2 regions of the Exiguobacterium sp. UBA1053 genome follow, and region 2 is predicted to be linked to the other one. Evidence: riboswitches for the same ligand, from Rfam matches in the RefSeq annotation. Region 2 holds a riboswitch; the other holds the start of a gene.
What was found. A riboswitch is a leader RNA that binds a small molecule or an ion and turns the genes downstream of it on or off. The one in region 2 is predicted to bind S-adenosylmethionine.

Region 1 (7,542 bases), 200 kb from region 2:
TACCAGCCGTTTGATCCAGGTTTGATTGCGCGCCAAAACAGGTATACTAAATTGTTATTATCTGGACTGCTCGTAAAAGGTGTCCACTTAGGAGGAAGAGTACTTATGACCGTTTCCCTATTCATTGATGTCGCATGTAAGACAGGCGAATCTCCTGTTTACGACGCAAAAACAAAGCGCTTTTATTTCGTTGATATTCCGAATCAACTTCTCTTTTCATATGACCTCGTCACAGAAGCACTTAAACCGTACACGTTACCAAGCGCCATCACATCGATTGCCTTGACCGATGCACCGGATTTATTACGTGTCACGGCTGAACACGGATTCGGGACGTTTGATCTCAAAGAAGGACACCTGTCTCTTGAGCATCAACTGTCGCTACCCGATTCCGACCGAATGAATGACGGAAAGCTTGATCCAACCGGTCAATATGTCGCCGGTAGCATTAATGAAGAAGACGGTAAGACCGCTGGATTGTTCCGTCTGCGTCACGATGGCTCCATTGATGTCTTACATGAAGACTTGACGAACTCCAATGGACTCGTCTGGTCAGAAGATGGCAAGACGCTCTATCACATCGATACACCGACGAAAAAAGTCTATGCCTTTGACTACGCTCCGGACGCACCACTTTCGAATAAGCGTGTCGCCGTTGATCTCGAAGAAGAAGAAGGGTTCCCGGATGGTATGACGAAGGACGCGGAAGGTCACGCTTGGATCGCGCATTATGCTGGATCATGCATCACCCGTTGGAATCTTACGAATGGTGAAAAACTCGCTCATGTCGACTTCCCGGTCGCAAATCCGACGTGCCCGATTTTCTATGAAGATCGATTGCTCGTCACGACGGCTGCAAACGGAGATGATGCGCCACACGCCGGTGCCGTCTTCGCTGTAACATTTGAATGATTCGTAGAGGAGGGATCATCTTTTTAGAGGTGATGCCTCTTTTTCCACACAATTCGTCTAGACGCCTATTCAAAAACAGACGATACTAAAGAAGAAGACTATTCATTTTTTGAAGGAGTGAAGCCGATGCGCGTCACGACAATCGAACGTTTACACCAACTGCAGACGACCCCATCCTTTTTCCCGGTCAACTGCTACCTGTTTGAAGAAGCAGACAGTTTAACATTGATTGATGCTGGACTCGGAATCAACGCAAAGGCGCTCTATCACTATATTCGAAAGCAAGAGAAACCACTCGGTGCAATCATCCTGACTCATGCGCACGCCGATCATGTCGGCTCACTGGATTTCCTTGCGAACGCCTTCCCTCTCGCTCAAGTCTGTATCAGTTACCGAGATGCTGCATTGCTCAGCGGGGATGAGACGCTACGAGAAGGCGAAACGACACCCTTAAAAGGGGGTATTCCGAAAAACATCAAAACACGACCGGATCGATTGCTCGAGAGTGGTCAACAAGTCGGAAGTCTCAGTGTCATCGCCTCACCCGGTCATACACCTGGTTCGATCTCGCTTTGGCATGAAGGAAGCCGGACGTTGATCGCTGGGGATGCTTTTCAGACACAAGGGGGACTTGCCGTCTCCGGTGATGTCCGTTGGCAATTCCCGTTCCCCGCACTCGCAACATGGGATCCGGACGTCGCCCTTCGTTCGGCTGATCAACTGACGGAACTATCTCCAGATATTCTTGCCGTCGGACACGGTCCCCTCATTCTTGGACCAAGTTACGAGATGCGCCAAGCTGTCGATCGATTCTCTCAGGTCTTACAGACGAAAAAATCATCTCCATTCAAATCACACACTTAAAACGGGACTATATCATAAGTCAGTCTTTCCAAAGATAAGGGTGGCAGAATGAAAATCTGCCACCCTTATCTCATAACAAAAAGAATGACGCGTCGCACGCCATTCCTACAGGAATAAGCGCATTTATGCGCTTCAGAGACAAACAAGCCCCGTTTTCCTGCTTGAATGAAGCAGGAAAACGGGGCTTGTGTCTCGCCTGAGGAAAGGGCGTGAAAAGACGCGTCATTCTTTTTTTGAGTTAACCCCATTTTTTCGTCCAGTGGTTCAATTCTGTTCTGCAACAGAATAACGATAGACGCGTGCTTCGTAGGGACGCAAGATATCCGGGCTATCCGGATAGTTTGATACGAACAATTTTTCATGCGGTAAAATGAGGGCGGTCTGCATCGGTTCATCATGTACGTTGAGGACAATCCGCCAGACCTCTCCCTCTAGTTCCCGTTCATAAATATAGAGATACGGATCATGGAGTGCTAAGTCTCGGTACGTGCCGTAAACCATGATCGGATGTTGCTTTCGCATCTGAATCAGCGACTTGTAAAAAGCAAGCACGGACGATGGATCAGCTTCTGCCTGCGCGACATTGATGTCCGTATAATTCGGGTTGACGGCTAACCATGGTTTCCCACTCGTAAAGCCAGCTGCATGTGTACCGTCCCACTGCATCGGTGTGCGGGAGTTATCACGGGCAAGTAACTGCATCGACGAGAGTACGACCTCTGGATCCTCTCCACCAGCGACGCGCTCCGCGTATCGATTTCGAAAGGCGACGTCTTGATAAAGCGACGGATCCGAGAAACGAATCCCCGTCATTCCGATTTCTTCTCCTTGATACACATATGGAATGCCGGGTAACGTATGCAACATCAAACCGAGTAGTTTTGCGCTCTCGACGCGATACCGTTCACTGCCGAAGCGGGTCACTTGTCGTGTATGATCATGGTTGTTGAGAAACTGTGAATTGACACCTAATGGGTATAAGACGTCGTACCAGCGTTTTTGAATCTCCTTGAATCGTAAGAGATCCATCGCCTCCATGTCATCCGCGATTTCGAAGTGAAACAGCGTCCGAAGTTCTTCTCGATCTTCACTGACGTATAACAGCCCGTCTTCCGGACCAACGAACGGAATCTCACCGACTGTGAATAACTCTTTCCCCGCAAGGACGTTCGCATGCATCTCCTGCAAGAAGTCATGCACGCCTGGCTGATTTCCAAGGTACGATAGATCAAACGGATTGGCGACATCCTCGAACGACCGTTTTTTGATCAAGTTGATGACATCCATCCGGAAGCCGTCGATCCCTTGAGCGATCCACCAGTTCATCATATCGTAGATCGCTTGCCTCACAGCTGGGTGCTCCCAGTTTAAGTCGGGCTGTTCTTTGGCGAAGGAATGAAAATAATACTGCCCGCGCTCTTCACTCCACGTCCATGGGCTTGGCGCAAAGTACGAGCGCCAGTTGTTCGGAGGCGTCTCTTTCGTGCCATCCTGCCAGATATACCAGTCATCCTTATCGTTAATCCGCTCTCGCGACTGACGGAACCAGTCATGCTGGTCACTCGTATGGTTCACGACTAAATCGAGAATGACCTTTAATCCACGGGCATGAGCGGCCGTGATCAACTCCTGGAGATCTCCCATCGTTCCCGCTTTTTCCATGATCTCGTAATAATCGGCAATATCATAGCCGTTATCGACGTCCGGGGAACGATAACACGGATTCAACCACACGACATCGACACCAAGTGAAGTGATGTAATCAAGCTTATCGATGACACCTCGCAAATCACCAATCCCATCCCCGTTCGAATCCTTAAAGCTACGCCAGTAGACTTGATAGACGACTGCCTCTTTCCAGTTAGCTCGCTTCATCTTCCCACTCCTCTCCCTACTCTTTATTCCCGCTCCACTTATCTGTACCTGTTTATCCGACAATTTTTTTGAATTTCGAAAAAGTTCTTTTCTTTTGACTGAATATTCGTTATCCTTGACGACAATACCACGAAGGAGGCATTCATCCATGAAACATTTCGCTCCATCCATCGCCATTGATCGGCTTCCTGCTCCTGTCTTCGCTGAACTCGCGAACCGAATCGGTGCTGTAAAAGCTGCCGGACACGATGTCATCACACTTGGTCAAGGAACGCCTGACCAGACGACGCCTGTACATATTCTCGATGCCTTAAAACAAGCCATCGACGAGCCAACGAACCTTCAATATCCACCGTTTCGTGGACATGATTTTCTAAAGCAAGCCGTCGCACGCTTTTATGCGACTGAATTCGGTGTCACAATCGATCCGGCAACGGAAGTCGCGATTCTCCTCGGTAGTAAAGCCGGTATCGTCGCCTTACCGCAGACAATCGTCAACCCTGGAGAAGGTGTCATCGTTCCGGATCCAGGATACCCGGATTACCTGTCTGGCGCAGCACTTGCTGGTGCATTCCCGATCACGCTTCCGTTGCTTGAGAAAAATAACTTCTTACCGGATTACGACTTACTTGATACGACGGACGTCGAGCGTGCCCGGATGTTGTTCCTCAACTACCCGAGTAATCCGACGGGTGCGACCGCGACGGCAGAAGCCTTCGAACAGACAGTCGCTTTCGCCGATGCCCATGATATCTGTGTCGTCCATGACTTAGCATACGGCGGCATCAGTTTCGATGGTCCGACGCGAAGCTTCCTGCAGACGGAAGGGGCAAAAGACGTCGGGATCGAGCTATTCTCACTCTCAAAACGCTTCAACATGTCCGGCTTCCGGATCGCCTTTGCGATTGGTAATCCGTCCGTCATCTCAAGCATCGAGACGTACCAAGAACATCTCTACGTCAGTGCCTTCACACCGATTCAACATGCTGCGACCGTCGCCCTCACGAGTGACCAAACGTGCGTCCGCGAGTTAAGTAACTTGTATGAAACGCGACGCGATGCGTTGTTCGCGAAACTCGATGCGATTGGTTGGAGTGGACCACGACCGGGCGGTTCCTTCTTCGTCTGGCTTCCTGTTCCAGAAGGTTACACGTCCCAAAGCTTCACCGATCACCTGCTTGACGAAGCACATGTCGCCGTGACCCCGGGATCATTCTTCGGCGAATACGGTGAAGGCTACGTCCGGATTAGCTTGATTGCTGACGTCGAACGTCTAGAAGAAGCCGTCGATCGAATCGGAACGCTCAACCTGTTCCGGACACCTGTTGCGGAATAATTCTGAAAAAACATTTGACAGATGGGAATCATTTCCGTTAAAGTAAATCCCAACAGCATAACTACTTATCGAGAGCGACCGAGGGATTAGGCCCAACGACGTCCGGCAACCACCTGTAAGGAACGGTGCCACATCCTACAGAATGATCTTCATTCTGAGAGATAAGTTACGAAATCTTACACTTTCGTCGCTTTTTTCTGGTTGCTCTGCTACTAGGAAAAAGCGACTTTTTTTGTATGAGGAGATGAGCGGATGATTGAATTCAAACACATTACAAAACGGTTCGTTCGAGACCGGACCCCGATTTTCGCATTACGGGATGTCGATTTGACGATCCAAAAAGGAGAAATCTTCGGAATCATCGGTGAGTCCGGTGCCGGTAAGAGTACATTGCTTCGCCTGATCAACGGGCTTGAGCATCCGACACAAGGAACCGTCAAGGTCGACGGTGTCTCGCTCGGCGGGATGTCAAAAGCAGATTTGCGTCAACTTCGCTTGCGGACAGGAATGATCTTTCAGCATTTCCAATTGATCCAGTCGCGCAACGTCGCGGATAACATCGCTTTTGCGCTCAAGGCTGCTGGAGTCAAACGAGCAGATTTCCCGGAGCGAATTCGCGAACTCGTCTCGCTCGTCGGACTTGAAGGATTTGAGACGAACTTCCCGAGCCAATTAAGCGGTGGGCAGAAACAGCGCGTCGGGATTGCCCGGGCACTCGCGAACGATCCGACCGTCTTGTTATGTGACGAAGCGACATCAGCTCTTGACCCCGTTACGACACTACAGATCCTTGAACTGCTGAAGGATTTGAATGAACGACTCGGACTGACGATCGTCCTCATCACGCATGAGATTGATGTCGTCAAACAGATTTGCCATCGCGTCGCGGTCATGTCGCAAGGTGAAGTCGTTGAAGTCGCCTCAACCTATGACCTGTTTAGTCAAGCCAAGCATCCAGTGACGCAACATTACGTCGATACGGCATTACAAATCGAATTGCCGGAACGCATCTTACAGGCAACTCCAGGCAAGATCATCCGCTTGCAGTTCACGGGCGAGAAGACCGGTGAGAGTACGTTATCAGAAGCAATCCGCCGTTACGATATCTCAGTCAGCATCTTGCACGGCAAGGTCGACTACATTCAAGACGTCGCCTTCGGTGTCCTGATTGTCAGCTTGACGGGATCATCCGACCAAATCGCTCCTGCCCTCGACTGGCTCGCGACGGAACTTCATGCACTCGAGGTGATTCAGGATGTGGCTTGATCGTATTCAAACGATGTTACCTGAGCTCTTGAAGGCACTCGGCGAGACGGCGTGGATGGTAGGAATTTCACTTGCCTTTGCACTGGTCGTCGGGATTCCGCTCGGGATTCTCTTGTTCGTCACCGACCGGGGATTATTTTTTCAAAACCTTGCCGTCCGCCGTGTCCTTGACTTCGTCGTCAACATCGTCCGGTCGCTACCGTTCATCATCTTGCTGGTTGCCCTCATTCCGTTAACGAAGTTCTTACTCGACAATACGATTGGTCCGACGGCAGCATCCGTCAGTCTCAGTGTCGCAGCGATTCCGTTTCTCGCGCGACTCGTTGAGACGTCACTGCGCGAAATTCCGCCTGGTCTAATCGAAGCAGCGGAAGCATGTGGGGCGAAACCATTACGGATCATCGTCAGTGTCCTCTTACCGGAAGCACTCCCTGGCATCATTCAGAGCATCACATTAACGACGATCAGCTTGATCGGCTTCTCAGCGATGGCTGGTATCGTCGGCGGTGGAGGTGTTGGTGACCTCGCGATCCGTTTCGGTTATTATCGCTACGATAATCTCATCATGATCGTGACGATCGTCGTGCTCATCGTCATCGTTCAAAGTATTCAAGCACTTGGCAATCAACTGGCGCGAAAAACAGATAAACGCTAATCATACATACAAAGGGAGAGTGGAATCATGAAAAAACGATATGCCTTTTTAGCAACAGCCTTACTCGGTGCAGGAGTCCTCGCGGGATGTGGAGACAGCAGTGCTGATGAAAAGGACAAGACGATCAAGATTGGTGCGACAAGCGGTCCGTATAGCGACATGGTCAAACAAGCGATCCAACCGCAACTCGAAAAGAAAGGCTATAAAGTCGAAATCGTCGAGTTCAGCGATTACATCCAACCGAACATCGCTCTCGGTAGCGGGAACATCGACGCCAACTTGTTCCAACACTCGATCTATCTCAAGACGTTCTCTAAAGAAAAGAACCTCGATTTAAAAGGACTCATCACGGTTCCGACAGCACCGATGGGACTATACAGTAAGACAGCGAAGACACTTGACGACGTCAAGACAGGTGCTGAAGTCGCGACGCCGAATGATCCGACGAACCAAGCACGGGCACTGAACTTACTTGCGGAACAAGGCTGGATTGAACTGAAGCCGGATGTCGATCCACTAACCGTTTCAGAGAAGGATATCGTCAAGAATCCGAAGAAACTCGTCATTAAACCACTCGAGGCGGCTCAATTGCCACGCGCCGTCGAAAGTGTCGACATTTCAGCCGTTCCAGGGA
Region 2 (7,542 bases):
CTTTGACTTTTTCCGTGACGGCATTCAATCGTTCCCGTGTCGTCGCCCGGATGAAGAAACGTGCTTTTGCGTATTCCGGGATGATGTTCGGCGCATCACCTCCATGCGTGATGATTCCGTGAATCCGGACATCGTCCGGTAATTGCTGACGTAACGCATTGATTCCATTGAAGAGTTGAATGACAGCGTCAAGGGCGTTGATGCCTTCCTCCGGTGACGCCGCTGCGTGTGCCGGACGACCCGTAAAGGCAAAGTCGAGCGGATCGACCGCAAGGGAAGAACCCGTGATCCGTGTTTGTCCCGACGGATGGACCATCAAGGCTGCATCGATCCCTTCCAGCAACTGATGTTTGACGAAACTGCCTTTCGCACTACCGTTCGGTCCACCTTCCTCGGCTGGTGTTCCAAGGACAACGACACTCCCGCCGACTTCATCGAGCACTTTACTGAGCGCGATTGCCGCTGCGACGCTCGTCGTGCCGATGATATTATGACCGCACGCGTGACCAATACCCGGCAACGCATCGTATTCAGCAAGAAAGGCAATCGTTGCGCCTGGTCGATCGCTCGATTTCTTCGCGAAGAACGCGGTATCGTGCCCCGCGACGCCGAGTTCTACTGTAAAACCTTCCGCTGTTAGACGCTCCGCATGGAGCCGCGAAGCAAAGAATTCCTCGTTCCCGATTTCCGGCGTTGCATGAATCCGATGACTTGTCTCAAGATACGATTCCCGTTTTTGTTCGATGTCCTGTTCAATCGTCTCTACCCATGTCGTGCGTACTGGTGTCGTCATACTGTCCACTCTCCTTTTGAAATTATTCGCCGATATCGCTCAGTGGAACGAACGTCGGGATCGTACTGCCTTTATATTCTTTTTTGATGAAGGCCGCGACATCTTTTTGTTGATACAGCGATGCGATTTTTTTCAGTTCTTTTTTGTTCTTGTCTTCCGTCCGTGTCGCGATGATGTTGATGTATGGTTTTGCTGTCTCGTTCTCATGGACGATCGAGTCCTTGATCGGGTTGAAGCCAGCGTCAACGGCAATGCCATTGTTGATGATTGATGCCGCGACGTCCGGTAAGACGCGTGGCGTTTGCCCGGCGACGATCGGAACGATTTTCAGCTTTTTCGGATTCTCGACGATCTTATCGACCGAACCGTTGCCATCGAAGTCGTCCGGTAGCTTGATCAGACCTGCTTCTTGCAGTAACAAGAGGGCACGTCCCATGTTCGTCGCTTCGTTCGGAACAGCGATTTTTCCGCCATTTGGAATGTCTTTGACATCCTTGTATTTATCTGAGTAGATCCCCATCGGTGCGATGACAGTCGTCGCAATCGGCGATAGCTTCAAGTTATGTTCTTTCTTGAAAGCGTTGAAGTAGGAAATCGTCTGGAAAGCATTGGCGTCGATCTCACCCTCAGCCAGTGCCATGTTCGGCTGGACATAATCGGAGAACTTGACGAGCTCGATTTTGATGCCTTCCTTCTCTGCTTTTTTCGCGACATAATCCCAAACTTGTGTGTCGGAACCGCTGACACCGAGCTTGATCGTCTTTTCGTCTTCTCCTGATGCTGCGCACCCGGCAAATAAAATCGTCGTGAGTGTTGCTCCAATTGCTACTGCTTTTTTCATGGCTGAATCGCTCCCTTGATTAATGTCTTCTGATTTTTCGTGCGACGATGTTGCCTGTCGTCTGTAAGCCTTGGACTAAGATGACGAGAATCCCGACCGTGATGATCATGACTTTCGTATCAAACCGTTGATAGCCGTAAGTAATTGCTAAGTCACCCAAACCGCCACCACCGATGGCGCCTGCCATCGCCGACGCCCCGATCAAGCCGACTGTTGCGATCGTTAAGTTCAGGATGAGTGAACCGAGTGCTTCCGGTAGGAGGAAGCGGAAAATCGTTTGAAACGGTGTCGCGCCCATCGCTTCTGCTGCTTCAAGAACGCCTTTATCGACTTCGAGTAAAGAACTCTCGATCAGACGCGCCATGTACGGTGCAGCGTAAAAGACGAGCGGAACGATTGCGGCTTCTGTTCCGATCGACGTCTGGACGATCAAGCGCGTCAACGGGATGATCGCGACGAGTAAGATGATGAACGGAATCGAGCGGAAAATATTGACGATACTGTTGAAGAACGTGAACAACGGAACATTTTCAAGTAACGCTCCTTTTCGCGTGACGACAAGCAGGATACCGAGTGGTAAGCCGATCAGAGTTGAAAACAGTAACGACACTGACACCATCGTCATCGTCTGCAAAAATGCTGTCCAGATATCACTATAGTTAACTAGCATCAGCAAGCACCTCCTCGACCGTCACCTGTGCCTGATCGATGTATTGTAACGCTCGTTTTACTTCAGCCGGCTCACCAATCAACTCGACGAGCAAGGTGCCGAACGGCGTCTCCTGCAACTCTGTGATGCTCCCGTGCAGGATATTAACATCGACGTCAAAACGTTTCGCGACTTGTGATAAGAGCGGCTGCCCGGTGTGATGTCCGAGAAAATGAATCTTATAGATCGGATGTGCATTTCGCGACTCGATCAACTGACGAATCGATGCTGGAATCTCGTCATGCATGACGGACCGGACGAAGTTTTTTGCCGTCTCGGTCTGCGGGCTTGAAAAGACATCAAAGACCGTTCCCGATTCGATTAGCTTCCCAGCTTCGATAACGGCGACGCGGTCGCAAATCTCCCGGATGACGCCCATCTCGTGGGTGATCAAGAGAATCGTAATCCCGTACTCGGCATTGATGCGTTTTAATAACTGGAGAATATGATGCGTCGTCTGGGGATCAAGTGCTGATGTCGCTTCGTCACATAAGAGGACGGAAGGTTGCGTCGCGAGTGCCCGGGCGATACCAACACGCTGTTTCTGTCCACCGGACAATTGATCCGGATAATGATCCGCCTTGTCCGCGAGATCGACGAAATCGAGCAATTCTGTCACTCGGCGGCGAATCTCGTCTTTCTTGACGCCTGCGAGAACGAGTGGCTTTGCGACATTCGTAAAGACCGTGTTCGCATTCAACAGATTGAAGTGCTGAAAGATCATTCCAATCCGTTGTTTTGCTTGGCGTAATTTTTTCGGAGACAGTTGCGTTAAATCTTCCCCATCGACCGTCACCGTTCCTGACGTCGGTCGTTCTAACAGGTTGACACAGCGGAGCAGTGAACTTTTTCCGGCACCGCTAAAACCGATGACCCCAAAGATTTTACCTTTTTCGATCGTCAGGTCGACACCGTCGAGCGCTGCAATCGTCTGATCTTTCGTGACGTACGTTTTTTTGACTTGATGAAATGCAATCATTCCGTTTTCCCCCTTCATTCAACAAAAAAGGTCCCTTCTTGAGAAACAAGAAGAGACCTGGATCCGCACAGTGGCAGAATCCACTCCACTCATCTCTCAGACATCTGTCTGATGGAATTGGCACAGTGCTCATAATGAGTCTGTTGCCGAGGTTTCGTAGGGCCAGTCCCTCCACCTCTCTGGATAAGTATTGCGGTATGAAATTCGTATGTGTGTTGTTGCGTTGTTGCTTATGTCGTAAAACTAATTTTTACATTACGGGTCGAACCTTTAAAAGTCAACCAACTTTGCAAAAATAATCCATTTGGCGCATATCGATTGAGTCATAAGTTATGAGTTAGCTGAAAGAATAAATCACGATTCGTCTAGAACGATTTGACAAGGCATTTTCGGTCGTGCTACCATCGTTTCAATGATTAATCCGACAATTCCAATATGATATTTATCAAGAGTGAACGAGAGACCTGGCTCTATGACTTCACGGCAACCTGCAATCTGTAAGGTGCTCCGACCAGCAAAGCGCGGCTTTGGATGATACGGTGAAAAACTCGTGGGCGTCCAAGCAGTGACGTCGACGAGTTTTTTTCATGAATGGAGGAAAAATAGTAATGATGAACTATCCTGTATTGACTGGTGCTGAAGCGTTTTATTTTCAAGGTGGACCGATCGGTATTCTAATCTGTCATGGTTTTAATGCCACTCCGCAAAGTGTCCGCGACGTCGGTGAGGCATTCGCTGCTGAAGGTTTTACCGTCTATGCCCCGCGCTTACGCGGACATGGAACGAACGTCCGCGAGTTTGAACAATCGACTGCTCGATGTTGGAAGCAAAGCCTGCAAGACGGCTATGAACGTTTACAAGAAACATGCGATCAAGTCTTCGTCATCGGTCAATCGATGGGTGCGACGCTTGCACTGTCACTCGCTGCTGACGGCATTCCGTTTGCCGGCATCATTACGATCAATGCCGCACTTTCCGTTCCATCCTATGAAGCACTTTCGTTCGAGGACGGTCCACAGTACTTACCGGAAGGGGCACCGGACATCAAACGGTCTGCTTTCGAAATCATCTATGACCTCGTTCCAAGTCGTTGTGCGTTCGAACTCGTCCGTCTGATGGATGAAACGAAAGGACGCTTAGGATCAATCCTTCTGCCGACATTAATTCTCTACTCGGCGACCGATCACGTCGTCCCGCCGTCGAGCTCGGATTATCTGCATCAGCACATCGGAACGAATGATAAACGAAGCTACTGTTTACTGAACTCGTACCACGTCGCGACCCTCGATCATGATCAGGATTTGATCGTTCGTGAGACGATCCGCTTTATCGAACGCTCAAGCCGGTTCTCACAGGAAACGGGATAATAAAAAAAACAGCTATTCACTTAAAAGCGAATAGCTGTTACATCAAAGGACGACCGCGATCGGTACGTCTTTTTTAATTTTCTTGGTGCTGCACCGATTGGAGCGGCTTCGGCTTTCCAGGCACCTCATGGCAATGGCGGCACCGTGGCTCATACGATTCTGAAGCGCCCACTAGGATGATCGGATCATCGTAGTTCGCTGGTTTTCCATCAATCAACCGTTGTGTCCGGGAAGCCGGATCACCACACGAAAGACAGATGGCTTGCAGCTTCGTCACGAATTCTGCGCGCGCCAGTAATTCCGGCATCTTGCCGAATGGCTCTGCCCGGAAATCTTGATCAAGGCCTGCACAAATGACGCGTTTTCCGTCTTGTGCAAGTGCTTCGATGACTTGTACGATCTCATCATCAAAGAATTGAACTTCATCGATTCCGACGATTTGTGTTTCCTCTGCTACTGCTGCGTAGAGATCGCGACTCGTCGCCATCGGAATCGCCACGACGGAGTTGCCGATATGAGAGACGACATGCTCTTCATGGTACCGGTCGTCGATTGCCGGCTTGAATACTTGAACGGGCAGTTTGCCGTACTGCGCCCGTCTGACACGACGAATCAACTCTTCCGATTTCCCGGAAAACATACTGCCACAAATTACTTCGATCCAGCCGTACTGATTTATTACATGCATCATCGTCCGACACCGTCCTCTAAAAATAGTCACTTTAACGAGTATAGCCCGAAACGGTATCGAGAAAAAGGGTTGACTTCCGGAAATCAAAATTCATTTTTTCTTTACCTAGAATTTTTGTCCTTTCATTCCAACCGTCCCCTATTTCCTGTACACTGAAGAAGAAGACTTTCACGAAAGAAGGTGTCCCCGATTCATCATCTCTTACATGACATCCTGCACCAATATGGTGCCCTTGGTCTCTCCGTCCTTCTCGCAGGTGGTATCGTGGGATTGCCGGTTCCTGATGAGACCCTGCTCGTCCTGTCCGGTTTTTGGATGCATCAAGGCAATCTACCACTCGTCGGTACGATCCTCGCCGCTTACGCCGGCAGTTGTATCGGGATGACGATCAGCTATTTACTCGGATTAAAACTCGGTATGCCGCTATTACACCGCGTCGGGCCGAAAATGCGTATCTCAGAAAAGCATATTCTTTCCGCTGAAGCCGGATTTCGTCGTTACGGAAAATCGGTCTTGATCATCGGTTACTACATACCTGGTCTCCGCCAACTCTCTGCCTTTTTTGCAGGTGTCTCGAAAATGCCGTTTCGCGTGTTTGCGAGTTATGCGTATACAGGTGCGTTGATTTGGATCAGCGTGTTCTTAGGCGCCGGCTACTTCGTCGGTCGTCACCTCTCGTTCCACAAAGTCATGGACTATATCTTGGCACATCCGGAAGTCATGCCGTATTTAATCGGAATTGCCGGTGGAATCGCCTTCTCCTTCGTCTTGAAGACCTATCTCGCGTATCGTTCACAATTCAGTCTATACAAAAACAGCCTGCTTCCATAATGGAGGCAGGCTGTTTTTTTAAGAACCGACAAGTGATTACTTGCGGCCGTATTTTTTGTTGAAGCGATCGACACGACCATCTGCCGCGTTGAACTTTTGACGACCTGTGTAGAATGGGTGCGAGTCTGAAGACACATCCACACGGATGAGTGGGTACTCGTTACCATCTTCCCAAGTGATCGTTTCGTTCGAAGAACGAGTAGAACCGCTTAAGAATTTGTACTCAGTCGTTGAATCCATAAATACTACTTTGTTGTAGTTAGGGTGAATTCCTTGTTTCATGGTTGATTTCTCTCCTTCCGCCCTGGTTCATTTGCTGAGCCAGAGTAAGTTACCTTCCTATACTAAACGATTTTTTTGCGCGTCGCAATAGTTATTTTTCCGTCGTCGTTTCCTTCTTGACGGTACGCGGTTTTACCGGTGCGCGTCGGACCGCCTTCTTCTTTTCCTTCTCGAGTTCGACGAAAAATTCCTCATTATTTTTCGTATCGCGAATCTTCCGTAGGAACGTATCAACGAATTCGTTCGACTCGTTCATCGTCCGACGAATCGTCCAAAGCGCATCGAGTTGCTCTTTCGGAAGCAAGAGTTCTTCCTTCCGTGTACCCGACTTCCGAATGTCGATCGCTGGGAAGATCCGACGCTCTGATAACTTACGATCGAGATGCAACTCCATGTTACCCGTCCCTTTGAATTCCTCATAGATAACGTCATCCATGCGTGATCCTGTCTCAACGAGTGCTGTCGCAAGAATCGTTAAACTACCACCGTGTTCGATGTTTCGCGCTGCCCCAAAGAACCGTTTCGGCTTATGGAACGCAGCCGGGTCAATTCCCCCTGAGAGCGTCCGACCGCTTTGTGGTACCGTTAAGTTATAGGCCCGTGTTAGACGTGTGATCGAATCCATCAAGATGACGACATCCTTCTTGTGTTCGACGAGTCGCATCGCACGCTCGAGGACAAGCTCAGAAATCCGGACGTGGTTGTCTGGTGTTTCGTCAAACGTCGAGCTGACAACATCTGCTCCCGGAACCGAGCGCTCAATATCTGTTACTTCCTCAGGACGCTCATCAATCAAGAGAATGATCAGTTCGACATCCGGATGATTCTCCTGAATCGAGTTTGCGATTTCTTTGAGGAGTGATGTCTTCCCTGCTTTTGGCGGTGCGACGATCAAACCACGTTGACCAAACCCAACCGGTGCGATCATATCCATGACACGAACGGATAGATGGCGTGGTTCTGTCTCAAGTCGCATCAGACGATCCGGATAGATCGGTGTCAGTGCCGGGAAGAATAGACGGTTACGGGCTGTATCCGGTGCTTCACCG

Region 1: linked by a shared signal. The riboswitch ahead of B3G15_RS12135 (methionine ABC transporter ATP-binding protein) and the one ahead of B3G15_RS13040 (methionine ABC transporter ATP-binding protein) in region 2 are both predicted to bind S-adenosylmethionine.

Annotation. Positions count from the first base shown of each region.
Region 1 is NZ_DCDO01000013.1:866,959-874,500, forward strand. Features, by position in the region: gene B3G15_RS12115 (SMP-30/gluconolactonase/LRE family protein) at 106-912, shown strand; gene B3G15_RS12120 (MBL fold metallo-hydrolase) at 1,039-1,776, shown strand; gene B3G15_RS12125 (alpha-glucosidase) at 2,041-3,651, opposite strand; gene B3G15_RS12130 (aminotransferase class I/II-fold pyridoxal phosphate-dependent enzyme) at 3,800-4,987, shown strand; SAM riboswitch class I at 5,050-5,155, shown strand; gene B3G15_RS12135 (methionine ABC transporter ATP-binding protein) at 5,240-6,253, shown strand; gene B3G15_RS12140 (methionine ABC transporter permease) at 6,243-6,908, shown strand; gene B3G15_RS12145 (MetQ/NlpA family ABC transporter substrate-binding protein) at 6,936-7,542, shown strand, end outside.
Region 2 is NZ_DCDO01000013.1:1,066,846-1,074,387, forward strand. Features, by position in the region: gene B3G15_RS13025 (M20 family metallopeptidase) at 1-793, opposite strand, end outside; gene B3G15_RS13030 (MetQ/NlpA family ABC transporter substrate-binding protein) at 816-1,634, opposite strand; gene B3G15_RS13035 (methionine ABC transporter permease) at 1,654-2,304, opposite strand; gene B3G15_RS13040 (methionine ABC transporter ATP-binding protein) at 2,294-3,322, opposite strand; SAM riboswitch class I at 3,409-3,512, opposite strand; SAM riboswitch class I at 3,762-3,863, shown strand; gene B3G15_RS13045 (alpha/beta hydrolase) at 3,931-4,689, shown strand; gene B3G15_RS13050 (thymidine kinase) at 4,763-5,377, opposite strand; gene B3G15_RS13055 (DedA family protein) at 5,561-6,211, shown strand; gene B3G15_RS13060 (type B 50S ribosomal protein L31) at 6,248-6,493, opposite strand; gene rho (transcription termination factor Rho) at 6,585-7,542, opposite strand, start outside.